Regions from separate parts of the Vibrio apostichopi genome, predicted to be linked through region 3. Evidence: predicted binding sites of a transcription regulator. Region 3 holds the regulator's gene; each other region holds the start of a gene.
The links. The regulator CRP, encoded in region 3, controls carbon source genes, mostly activating them, when cyclic AMP is high. The targets are predictions, from matches to a motif close to TGTGANNNNNNTCACA.
Positions count from the first base shown of each region.

Region 1: a site for CRP is predicted at 2,420-2,435, ahead of rppH (RNA pyrophosphohydrolase). Genes of this name have one in related genera too.
Region 2: a site for CRP is predicted at 1,943-1,958, ahead of deoD (purine-nucleoside phosphorylase). Genes of this name have one in related genera too.

Region 1 is NZ_AP028067.1:570,352-574,639, forward strand. Features, by position in the region: gene QUF19_RS02560 (hypothetical protein) at 433-684, shown strand; gene QUF19_RS02565 (DUF6482 family protein) at 899-1,210, shown strand; gene mutH (DNA mismatch repair endonuclease MutH) at 1,305-1,970, opposite strand; gene rppH (RNA pyrophosphohydrolase) at 2,587-3,105, shown strand; gene ptsP (phosphoenolpyruvate--protein phosphotransferase) at 3,108-4,288, shown strand, end outside.
Region 2 is NZ_AP028068.1:1,053,624-1,057,911, forward strand. Features, by position in the region: gene QUF19_RS21700 (lactate dehydrogenase) at 1-1,033, opposite strand, end outside; gene deoD (purine-nucleoside phosphorylase) at 1,116-1,826, opposite strand; gene QUF19_RS21710 (L,D-transpeptidase family protein) at 2,173-3,168, shown strand; gene QUF19_RS21715 (Lpp/OprI family alanine-zipper lipoprotein) at 3,287-3,553, opposite strand; gene QUF19_RS21720 (DEAD/DEAH box helicase) at 3,916-4,288, shown strand, end outside.
Region 3 is NZ_AP028067.1:3,454,560-3,458,847, forward strand. Features, by position in the region: gene QUF19_RS15545 (hydrolase) at 1-394, shown strand, start outside; gene QUF19_RS15550 (YheU family protein) at 505-717, shown strand; gene QUF19_RS15555 (phosphoribulokinase) at 795-1,664, shown strand; gene crp (cAMP-activated global transcriptional regulator CRP) at 1,906-2,538, shown strand; gene QUF19_RS15565 (DUF1338 domain-containing protein) at 2,723-3,514, opposite strand; gene astD (succinylglutamate-semialdehyde dehydrogenase) at 3,788-4,288, opposite strand, start outside.

The DNA of each region.
Region 1 (4,288 bases), 920 kb from region 3:
TAGTGAATATGTTATATATAAAGTGATATGCAACTAATATTTTGGGTGAATCATTTGTTTTGAAATTGTTAATCAATTATCGGTTGAATAATATACTCACTTGGTTAGAATTTAACCGTGAAAGCAGCGTTTTAACAAAGACTTGTCTGCTTTTACTACCCCATTTCTTTTTGGATTTTTTAGTTAGTTTGGAGGCGCAAATGAAACATTTCGATTTTATACAGCATATTTGCGCGTCGTTTGATCCGTGTACTGACATGGTGACTGTTATGTCACAAGCATCAGCCATGGCCGATCGAAACACCCAAGATAAACCTAACTAATAGATCCGTACCCTTATTTGGCTGCGGAAAAATAGCAGCTAAGTGAGAAGCCCTCATACTATCTAGAACGCTATTTTTCCTCAGTTTATTCCGCAACTGGAGAGTTATTATGCGTCACTCAGTCTATTTAAAACTAGCAACAGTCCTTATCCGTGCAGACCTTCGTCGTGAAGAACGTGAATGGCAACGAAAAGTTCGTCGTAGTTCATATGATCTACCATGGAACAATACCCACTTATTGAGAGATATTGGCCTTGAAGCCGATGGTCGACCAATTGGTTTTTCTGAACCTGAAGTAGTCACGATTGAACGTCGAGTTCGTCATCTTCGTCGAGTCTTAAGCGCGCGAATACCGACGTAATCTTGTGGGGTGATAGCGCCTTTCACCCCTTAAGATAAATATCAGCGATGGTTATGGCGTCGAAAGCACAAGCTTTTGAACTGGATCTGGCCAAAAAAGAGAAGCACTTGCTTCTCTTTTTTGCTTTTTTAAGCCGTTATGTATGATTTTTTAAGTCGTTATCTAGTAAAGGAAAAGAGTTCTACTAAGCTTTATGTAGCAATGGAGGCAGGCTATGCAAAAGCATCAATTAGACATGTGGTTACATGGAGAGCATAAAGACTCTTATCAAACACCTAAAGTGTACGTTATTGGATGTTCCGATATCTCGGAATATCTATTGGCGGTGGAATATAAACACAAGCTGGAACCCGTTAAGCAAGACGGAGAACCACTTCACTTTGGATCCTTGGATCAAGTGAAAGAGGAGTTGCTCCGGCTAGGCTTTGAAAAGGCATACCTGCGTTTGCACAATGCGTATGACGAGTTTGGTAATGAACCAAGCCAAAGCTACTGCGATATAGAGCTAGCTCTAAAGCCGCATTAGAACGCCCCTGTAACACACGACAACCCATGCCATCCATTGCGTTAGTCATTGACGAAACAAGGATTAGCCGCTAGGCACAGTGGCTGTGAGCTACTTATGCGTAGTGTGTTGTGAGGAGGTTATGGGTGAACTGGGTTCGTAGATAGAAGCCACGAGGTTTGGTCTTGATAGGTTTTCCACTCGCACCATACGCTTCTGTTAACACTCGGCTGTTCGCTGCTTTTGGTCGTAAGTGCAATGCTTCTCCGTGCCTTGCTGTGATCTGCTCAACATTGCCTAACACGATCAACTCCATGAGCTCTTCCCAATCTCTTTTTAAGATCTCGTCTTCCGCTTGGGTTGGTGTCCAGAGTAGTGGGGATCCAACATGTCTCTCTGCTAGCGGGATCTCTCGCTCACCTTCAACGGGGATCCATAACACTTTAGACAGCTTGTTTCGGACGTGACTGGTTTCCCATGTTAATCCTTGCACTCCCATTAGCGGTGCTACGCAGACAAAGGTCGTTTCTAAAGGCTTGCCAGAATAACCAATAGGAATACTTTTTAGTTCGATGCCTAACTTAGCAAAATCTTGCTCTGGTTTACTGCCTGCTGCTGCACCCAAATGCCATTCTAATAGTTGTCCAACCCAGCCTTTATCGCGCTTAAGATCGTTTGGCATGATCATTTCAGCTTCATCCGCGAGCTCTTTGAATGTCATTCCGGCGATAGCATACGCTCTGTCTAAGAGCTCTTGTTGTGTTTGTGGTTCTGGTTTCATAATAAAAGGCATGATCAAAAAAATGATTTTATCAGAAGTTACCACCAAATGCCGACTGGTTAAGAAATGATCTCATTGCTATAAAAGGGATCAAACTCATGGTTATCCACAGGTCATGAAGGTAATTAATTGAAATATTAATTTGGTGTATAAATAAACAGGGGTTTATAGTGGATAAAATGCTTGCTAAATGGGGTTCAAAATGAATCTTTGACCCACCAGTGTGGATAAGCAGCGGAGTGGTTGATCTTTAACCACGTTTGGTTTTGAAAAGATCTTTTGGTTTTTGAAGATTGTTTATTTTATGATTTTGTTTTTAAATTTATGATTTTATGTGTTTTTTATTGTTAATGGCGAGAGGGCTACTTTCGGTGTTGATGAATGTATGGATTAAAAAAAACGATTGCGGGTAATTCTTCACATAGTTATTCACAGAAAAGGTGAATAAATGTGGTCTATGTCTCACTCTTGTGTGGGTAACTAAGATTTGAGCAAAACTTATCCATATTCTTAGTTAATATTCATAAATATAGCGCTTGTCACGTCACTAAGTTTGCTCCAATTGGGGATATGTGGAAAAATCAGTGTAATTAAAAATTTAGATAGAGGTTGGCCAGTGATAGATGGCGATGGTTACCGATTAAATGTTGGTATTGTAATCTGTAACAACCATGGTCAGGTCTTCTGGGCTAAACGATACGGGCAACATTCATGGCAATTCCCTCAAGGGGGAATAGATGAAGGTGAAACTCCGGAACAGGCAATGTACCGCGAGTTGTATGAAGAGGTTGGCCTTACAAAAAAGGATGTAAAAATCGTCGCGACAAGTCGTCATTGGTTACGCTATAAGCTACCCAAACGACTGGTTCGGTGGGATTCGAAACCTGTCTGTATTGGACAAAAACAGAAGTGGTTCCTTTTGCGCTTAGATTGCGATGAATCGCATATCAATATGCAGCGTGGAAGTACACCTGAGTTTGATGGTTGGCGTTGGGTGAGTTACTGGTACCCAGTTCGACAAGTTGTTTCTTTCAAGCGAGATGTTTACCGTCGAGCGATGAAAGAATTCGCATCTTTAGCAATGCCGTTTAAAGAGCGAAAAACAAAAGGAAAACGCAAATTGCGTAGAGGTTAAGCATGCTCAGCCAACTAAGGGAAATAGTTGAACACGTATCAAGAGTTGAAGATGTGTCGACGGCTCTTGATATTTTGGTGAAAGAGACATGCAGTGCGATGCAGACAGAGTGCTGCACCGTGTATCTAGCGAATAATGATATGCAGCGCCTTGAGTTGATGGCAACTCAAGGCCTGATCTTCGAAGGGAATAGTATTCACATTGGTTTTGACGAAGGCTTAGTTGGCCTTGTTAAAAGAAGTGCTGAGCCTATTAACCTTGCACAGGCATCTGCTCACCCAGCTTATAAGTTTTTTCCAGAACTAGGAGAAAGTGTTTACCACTCTTTTCTAGGCACTCCGATTATCCATCGCAAGCAAGTGCTTGGCGTTTTGGTTATTCAACAGAAATCTCCTCGTTTATTCAGTGAAATGGAAGAGTCTTTCCTTGTCACTCTCTCAGCTCAACTTGCGGTTATTGTGGCGCATGCCCAAACTCAAGGCCATTGGCTTCTTGAGCAACAAAAGCTGCCTGCGATTAAAGGTATTGCTGCATCATCCGGTGTCGCTATCGGTGATTTATGGTGGGACAACACCCAACCTGAATTAACCGATGTTTACCCGGCATCGACGCTCAACGTTGAAAGAGAGCATGAGTTGTTGGCGGTTGCGGTCGAAAATGCCCTCAACGATTTCAAGCGCATGCGTAAGCGCCTAGACAGTGAAATCAACAAAGATGCGTTGGCGATCTTTGACTTGTTTACTCACTTACTCAACGACCCTATGTTGCGTAAGGATCTGAAAAGCCAAATTCAGAAAGGTGATAAAGCCGATTGGGCATTAAGACAGGTTGTTGAGAGCTACTCGAATCGCTTTGCCCGTATGTCTGATGTCTACCTTCGAGAGAGGGCGCAAGACATTCGCGAGCTGGGTCAAAGGCTGCTTTATTTCCTTCATAACTCAGAGCACGAGCTGCGGACGCTAGATAAACCGATTGTCTTGGTGGTGCGTGAGTTAACGGCTTCAGTCTTAGCGTCGATTCCAAAAGAAAAATTGTTGGCGGTGGTCTCGCTTGAAGGGGCGGCTAACTCACACGCGGCTATTTTATCTCGCGCGTTAGGCATTCCCTCGGTTATGGGAGTAAACCTTAATCTGGCTCAAGCCAATGGCAAACAAGCGATTGTTGATGGTTACAGCGGTGAAAT
Region 2 (4,288 bases), on a different replicon from region 3:
CGCTTAGGGCGGCAGATCTTAGTAATGGGTCTTGTGGCATATAAATGGCGACATGCTTACTCTCGTCACACATATCCAACACATGTAAGAAGTGTGCATAAGAGGTGTAAGGCGGTCGAATGAGTGCCCCTTTAGAAGGATAGCTAAACGTAGTGAGGTTACCCATAGGGTCCTCAACGTTGCCTCTCGCGAGGATCACTTGATACTGCTGCTCAATACGCTCTTTCAACTTCTCAGAAGGCTGAGGAAGTTCGAGGTTTGCCTCTGATGAGTGGTCTTTTGAGACAAAGCGTGCCACATCGTCGTAGGGGTTGTGGTCAACATTTCCCGAAGGCTCTTCATTTTGAGAGTAATTGACATGCTGGCAAAGGATATAGCCAGAATGCGCCTCGCCCGTTGCGATCCAGACCACACCGTTATTACTTTGTGGTTGTAAGCGCTGATAATGGGAAGCGAATTGATAGTCTTTGGCATGATTAACCCATCGAGCATCGATCATCGCTAATTTACGACGACAACGGCTGGCGATATGGTCAACATGATCATAGAAAGTCTTTGGGTTGATCTCTAATTTTCTACAGATTTCACGTACAGAATAGCCCATGAACAATAAGCCCATGAGGTTCTCTTGAAACTGAAGTTTTTTATTGGATCCAGACCACTTATCAACGAAGGTTGATTGGCAGTCTTTGCATCGATAACGCTGCCTGTCACCACTGTAACCGAAGGCATGATAAAGATGTTTGTGGGTATGAACCGATAGGCCAAAGTTATCGCAATCATCATTGCGGCAAGCAGGAAGGCCATCGCTGTGAAGTTGTCTCAGGCGATGAAGTTCGCTTAACACTTCACGATTGTTAAGTAAGGGGGGGAAAGCTCCACATTCACGACAAACCATCGCTGGACGCTTAGGGTTAGCGTGTTGCAAAACATACCGTTTTGCATCGCTCAAGCCAAAGTTGTCACACGCCAATGTTTTACAAAAGTTGAGTTGCAAACCATCCGCATCTTTTGGCAGCTTGTCGTTAGACACGATCTCCCCCTCGGGATTATTTGAGCAGCCAAATGAGCTTGGCTGCGGGGTAACGCTTTTCAATGTATCTTTTATCAAATCGTTAGATGTTGATTGCAGTCTCTAGAGCAACTTTCATCATGTCGTTGAAAGATTTTTGACGCTCTTCTGAGCTTAGTTTCTCACCACGGATGATGTGGTCAGATACTGTTAGGATAGTTAGCGCTTTAGCACCAAGATCCGCAGCAACACCGTAGATACCAGCTGCTTCCATATCAACACCAAGGATGCCTAGCTTTTCCATTTTTTCGAAAAGGTCAGCTTCTGGAGTGTAGAAAAGGTCTGCAGAGAATACGTTACCAACTTTAACTGGCACTTCTTGAGCACGAGCTTGGCTTACTGCTTCTTCTAGAAGACCGAAATCAGCGATAGCAGCGAAGTCATGGTTGTTGAAACGAATACGGTTTACTTTTGAGTCAGTAGAAGCACCCATACCGATAACAACGTCCATTAGTTTAACGTCGTCACGTACTGCACCACAGCTACCTACACGAATAACGTTTTTCACGCCGAATTCAGCGATAAGCTCGTGTACGTAGATGCAGCATGATGGGATACCCATACCGTGGCCCATTACAGAAACTTTCTTACCTTTGTAAGTGCCTGTGTAACCAAACATGTTGCGAACGTCACAAACTTGCTTCACGTCATCAAGGAATGTTTCTGCAATGTATTTTGCGCGAAGCGGGTCGCCCGGCATAAGTACTGTTTCTGCGAAATCACCAGCTTGAGCATTAATATGAGGTGTAGCCATGGTCGTTCTCCAAAGTTTAAACGGTAATTATAGGAACAGGATTTAATCAATTACCGATTCTGTTGAATTGAATTCGTTTTGTTGAGGCAATATTAGCGAGTTAAAACGAGGCTCCATGAGACTTTAGTCACAAAATAGATCCAACATTATAGTTTTATTAATATTGATAACCAAATGTGTTGAAAACTTAAAGGCAATCGATTTTGTATGGGTAATTTGCAAGCTATCTACAGGTAAATCTAAAAATATAAACCTATTGCATATTTGTTTAGAGACAACAATACATTGTAGAGACGTTTGATCAGCGATAATCTAAACTTTGATAAAAGATAAACCAAGGAATTGTATGTCGTATTGCGCTAACTTGATGCCTTTGCTCGCAATGAAAACACAACTGCGCAAGATCGCTTTGCTTACTGTGAGAAAGACTTTGTTCCCTCTGGTAACAACTCTGCTTGTAGGCACGATGACTTCTTCGTGGGTGTCTGCTGCCACTTTTGAGTTGCCACCAAAAGAAAGTCGTATCGTGGGCAGAATACAGCAACATGAAGTTGCGGCGGGTGAAACGTTGGCTATTATTGCAAAGCAATACGATATTGGCTTTCTCTCTTTGATGGCGGCAAACAAAGGGGTTGATCCTTTTCTTCCTGCTGAAGGCTATGTACTAAGCATTCCTAGTCGTTTGATTCTGCCGGACACTCCGAGAAAAGGCATTGTGATTAACCTTGCTGAGTTAAGGCTGTACTACTTTGAGCCTGAGAAGAATCAGGTACATGTGTTCCCGGTCGGTATTGGTCGAGTAGGGCGTGATACTCCCGAGATGATCACCAAGATAAGCCAAAAACGTCCAAACCCGACTTGGACTCCTCCAAACTCAATCCGCAAAGAGTACTTAGAGAAAGGCATAGAGTTACCAAGAGTGGTTCCTGCTGGGCCTGAAAATCCTTTAGGTGAATATGCATTGCGACTTGCTTATGGTGCTGGTGATTATCTGATACACGGTACCAATAAAGACTTTGGGATTGGCTTGCGAGTGAGCTCAGGGTGTATCCGTATGGAACCTAAAGATATTGAGTGGCTTTTTGAACAGGTGAGCCGCGGTGAACAAGTCACAATAATCGATGAGCCGATTAAAGTGTCTTTAGAGCCTGACAGAAGCGTGTTTGTTGAAGCTCACGAACCTTTGACGCGAAGTGATGGCTCTAAGAAATTACTGCAAATCCCTGTTGAACTAAAATGGTGGCTTGAAGACGCAGATTTGCCTAATTCAAAGGCGAAAGCGGTTATCTTCGCTCAAAATGGTGTGCCTGTTGAAATAGCACCACCTGTGATTGAGTTTTAAAAACGAATCATTCCTCCCTTAATAAAAAACACCACCTCGAAAAGAGGTGGTGTTGTCAATTTACTGCATGTATATACGTCTTTTGAAATCTACAGCTTCATTGAGTTTCTAATCTCAACTACTTAGTGTAAGACTCAGCAATGTTGTCGATACGGTCGTTAGCACGATCCGCTTCTTCTTTTGCTGCCATAGCCGCAGCTGATGCTTCTTGAGCTTTCATTTCAGCAGCCGCTTTGTCACTCTTAAGTGCTTCTACTTCGCTGCTTAGCTCAGCAACTTGGTTAGTTAGTTGGTCCATTTCTGATACCGCTGCTTCTTCAGGCTCTGAAGAACAACCAGCTAAAATAAATACTGAGGCTGCAGCTGCGATTAACGTCTTATTCATAAGAACTCCTTGCTTATTTATCATCAAAAGATGCGCTATACATTCTTTATCATATAGTCGCTTCATTAATGATTGTAGCGACTAATTTTTTAACTGCAAAAACAATAACTAAAGAAATTGCTAAATTTTTGAGGTAATTAGCTAGGTATCACAATCTGTCTCACTTTTGAGATGAAGTGTGTGGCGCGGCAATAATGCAGTACAAAGGTGGGTCACCCCTTTGTTCGCGGTGCATACAATATTCTGGCTAACATTAGATAAAGGGATAAATTTACTGTGATCTCTATCCTTATAAAGTACTTTCGCGGTATCATGTCACGTTAAATTAATTTTATTCAATACCATCATGACTGGAGAGTCCTTTGCACTTTAAAGATTTAGGCTTAGATAACCGCTTACTGAAGAACTTAAAACATTACGACTTCAAGAAGGCGACAGAGATCCAATCAAAAGCGATCCCTGTTGCTATTGCTGGTAAGGATCTATTGGCTTCATCAAAAACGGGATCAGGTAAAACATTGGCGTTTGTGTTGCCGATGATACATAAAGCATTAAAAACAAAAGCGTTTTCTGCTAAAGATCCTCGTGGTGTAATTTTGGCTCCTACTCGTGAGCTAGCAAAACAAGTTTACGGCGAGCTGCGTAGCATGCTTGGCGGTCTGTCTTACGAAGCCACACTTATCTTGGGTGGTGAAAACTTTAACGACCAAGTTAAAGCTCTACGTAAGTACCCTC
Region 3 (4,288 bases):
GAAATCGAATGCGTTGAAGAAACATAAGCTGCTGCAAGAGAAGATTGGCATCTCAGCGGAAAGCATTAAGAAGATCGACAAACTGTATGAGTTTGATGAACGAATTACTGCGCCTCTGCACGGATTCAAGAATGCACAAGACTACTATGCCCAATGTTCTGCATTGCCTAAATTGAATCAGATTAAACTGCCCACACAGATCATTCATGCGAAAGACGATCCTTTCATGACCGATGATGTGATTCCAAAATTCGTTCTACCCGACAACATCGACTATCGTCTGTTTCAAAAAGGCGGCCATGTGGGATTCATTACAGGTAGCACGCTCAAACCAAGGTTTTGGTTGGAAGAAGCATTACCCGCCTACTATGAAAGTATTCAAGATTCGGCATAATGGCCGAGCCTTTGTTAAGGACTGAATGGTTAACGTCACTAGACACACCGATTAACACATCAATAAACTATTAATGAACATATCCATGAACATAAAAGAGAGAAGTATTTATGATCATCCCATGGCAAGACATCGCACCAGAAACGCTGGAAAACCTCATTAAAGAATTCGTGCTACGTGAAGGTACAGACTACGGTGACGTAGAGGTTTCACTGCAAAACAAGATTGACCAAGTGAAACATCAATTAGCCTCAAAGGAAGTCAGCATCGTGTTTTCTGAGCTGCATGAAACCGTTGATATTCAGGTCACAAAACGCTTCTAAGCTGCGCTCATAAAGGAGCCGTGTTATAGTGGTAAACGATTGCTAACAAGTAAGTTACTCAAAAGACAAGGGTTGTCATGTCCGCTAAACATCCAATTATTGCGGTGACGGGTTCATCTGGAGCCGGCACCACCACTACCTCAGAAGCCTTCCGTAAAATGTTCAATATGATGGACGTGAAGGCAGCTTGGGTTGAAGGGGATAGTTTCCATCGCTTCACTCGACCAGAGATGGATGTCGAGATCCGTAAGGCGCGTGAGCAAGGTAAGCACATCAGCTACTTTGGTCCACAAGCTAACGATTTTGGCGCATTAGAAGAGTTCTTCCGTCAATACGGTAATGAAGGCACGGGCAAAGTCCGCAGCTATCTACATACCTTCGATGAAGCCGTTCCTTACAACCAAATGCCCGGCACATTTACGCCATGGCAAGAGATCCCAGAAAATTCGGATGTGATGTTCTACGAAGGCCTTCACGGTGGCGTAGTCGATGGCGATATTAACGTCTCACAACACGTCGACCTGCTTATCGGCATGGTACCTATCGTAAACCTAGAGTGGATCCAGAAATTCGTTCGTGACACACGCGATCGTGGGCACTCTCGCGAAGCGGTGATGGACTCTATTGTTCGCTCAATGGATGATTACCTTAACTACATTACCCCGCAGTTTTCGCGCACTCATATCAACTTTCAACGTGTCCCAACCGTAGATACATCGAATCCACTGAACGCCAAAGGGATTCCAAGTTTAGACGAAAGCTTCGTTGTTATACGTTTGCGTGGCATCAAAAACGTCGACTTCCCTTACCTTTTGGCAATGATTGATGGCTCATTTATGTCACGTCATAACACGCTTGTGGTGCCAGGAGGCAAAATGAGTTTTGCTATGGAGCTCATTGTAAGGCCAATCCTACAACAACTAATCGAAACCGGAAAAATAGGTTAACAAAACGACATTCTGGTTGATTACTTTTCATACCGTGATCATGTGCACAATTTTGCGTAAAAAATCGTAGCTTGGTCACGATTAAAATCAAGAAATAGTACCTGAAAAAGGATACTATTCTTAAACGAAACACAAGATAGCTTGCAGCACTCAACGAGTGCTCTTATCCTAACTGAGTCAATTCAGGCTTAGCTAAAATACGGAAAGCGGCAAGCATACCCTGCAGAGGAAGTGAGATATTATGGTTCTAGGTAAACCTCAAACCGATCCAACATTAGAGTGGTTCCTTTCACACTGTCATATTCATAAGTACCCTTCAAAAAGTACTTTGATTCATGCTGGTGAAAAGGCAGAAACCTTGTACTACATCGTTAAAGGTTCTGTGGCTGTTCTTATCAAAGACGAAGAAGGTAAGGAAATGATTCTTTCTTACCTAAACCAAGGCGACTTCATCGGTGAACTTGGACTTTTCGAAGAAGACCAAGAGCGTACTGCGTGGGTTCGTGCTAAATCTCCTTGTGAAGTAGCTGAAATTTCTTTCAAGAAATTCCGTCAACTTATCCAAGTGAACCCAGATATCCTGATGCGCCTTTCAGCACAAATGGCGAACCGTCTACAAGTAACTAGCCAAAAAGTTGGTGACTTAGCGTTCCTTGACGTAACAGGTCGTATCGCTCAAACGCTACTTAACCTAGCGAAACAGCCAGATGCAATGACTCACCCTGACGGCATGCAAATCAAGATCACTCGTCAAGAGATTGGCCAGATCGTTGGTTGTTCTCGTGAGACAGTAGGTCGTATCTTGAAGATGCTTGAAGAGCAGAACCTAATTTCTGCACACGGTAAGACTATCGTGGTATACGGCACTCGTTAATCTCGATTAACTGAGCCAAAAATTTGAAAGCCACCAAATGCGAATTTGGTGGCTTTTTTGTTTTCTAAAGATCTTGAGAACAGATGCGAGATGCGAATGGAACACTTACAACTTCCAAACGCAAACACTCTCGAAGCGAAGCGTACCCACATCTCTAGGGCAAAGCCCGTGCTCGTATCTTTCTTTAACCGTTGGTGCTTTCGAAGATCTTATCCGCTGATGCTGCAACGAATCCTGTATAAAGCTCACCATTGGCCATCGCATAACGCTTAGCGAACTCATAGAAGCCACCAGGAATCATCTCATTGCCTTCAACAAATGAAACTGGGACTTTGTCTGCCATTGTTGATGATTGCTCTAATAAGACCTCTGGAGAGCCTTTAACCTCACCACCAGATGCATTGATAGTGAAGCCTGATTCGCTCAGGTAATCATTCACTGCCTGCACTTCATCAAAAGCGTCGAGTTGATTCACGCTCACCGTGAAGTGGTTTGCACCGTAACCATGAGCTGCGAGCCAAGAAGCGTATTCACTCTCTTTTGCCAGCACTTGGAAATCCGCGAAACTCAGATCCCAAAGACGACCACCAAACAAGAACTCATGACCTTGAAGCTTGCTTGCATCGACTTGCTCAACCAACTTAGCAACGATCTGTTGTAAGTCACTTGAACACTCCTCTACCTTCAACTCACTAATGAACACTTTCGGCTGATTTGGATCTGGGTGCTCGTAGTGCTTAGCTACTAGCTTCTTACTCTCAAACAAGTAATCGCCACACGCCTTGTAACCCAGCTCAAGGAAAGGCTTGGCCAATGTTTCAATACCTAACGGTGCAACATTGAAAGTACGCAGTGCAATATGATCATTAATCAGAGCTTCGTCTTCTTTCAGCAAGTGATGTACTTTCTCAGCCGATGGACAAAGCCTGTGGATGTAATCGTCCCATAGTGATTTAAAGAGTAGATCGGGCGTCATGGTGACTCCTTGTCAGAGGTTCTAGCAAGCTAGTAATTTGGATTAGAAAGGGAGAGGCTGGACATAGAGTCAGCAGCCATCAGCCTGTGACATACTTGTTCTATTATTATCTATCGCCCAATCGAGGTGTCGGACGTGGGTGAAAAGAGGAAGCGATAACATCGCTTCCTTATTACACAATTAACCAATGAAGCTGTTAGTCATGAGCCTAAAGCTCATAAGCTTATGATTTATAAACTTTTGATTCATGAACTTATAGCTTAAGAGCCAAAACTACAGCTCAATACCTGGGCTAAATGTCGCTGGCAGTTGAGTTTCACCGCCTTCCATTGACGCCATTGGGTAAGCACAGTAGTCAGCCGCGTAGTAAGCACTTGGGCGTAGGTTGCCTGAAGCACCCGGGCCACCAAATGGTGCATCACCACTTGCGCCTGTTAGTTGGCGGTTACGGTTAACAATACCCGCACGGATATGGTCAACGAAGTATTCCCACTCTGAATCGTCGGTTGAAACTAGGCCTGCAGACAAACCAAAGCGTGTGTCATTTGCCAGTTCAACCGCTTGCTCTAACGATTGGTAACGAACCACTTGCAGCAATGGGCCGAAGTACTCTTCATCTGGCAACTCAGCAATGTTGGTTGCATCGATAATACCCGGAGAAACAAACGCCGCTTCACCCGCTTTTGCTTCAACTAGGCTTACACCACCTAGCGATTGCAGATTAGCTTGTGCGTCCAGAATAAACTTAGCTGCCGCTTCAGAGATCTGTGGCCC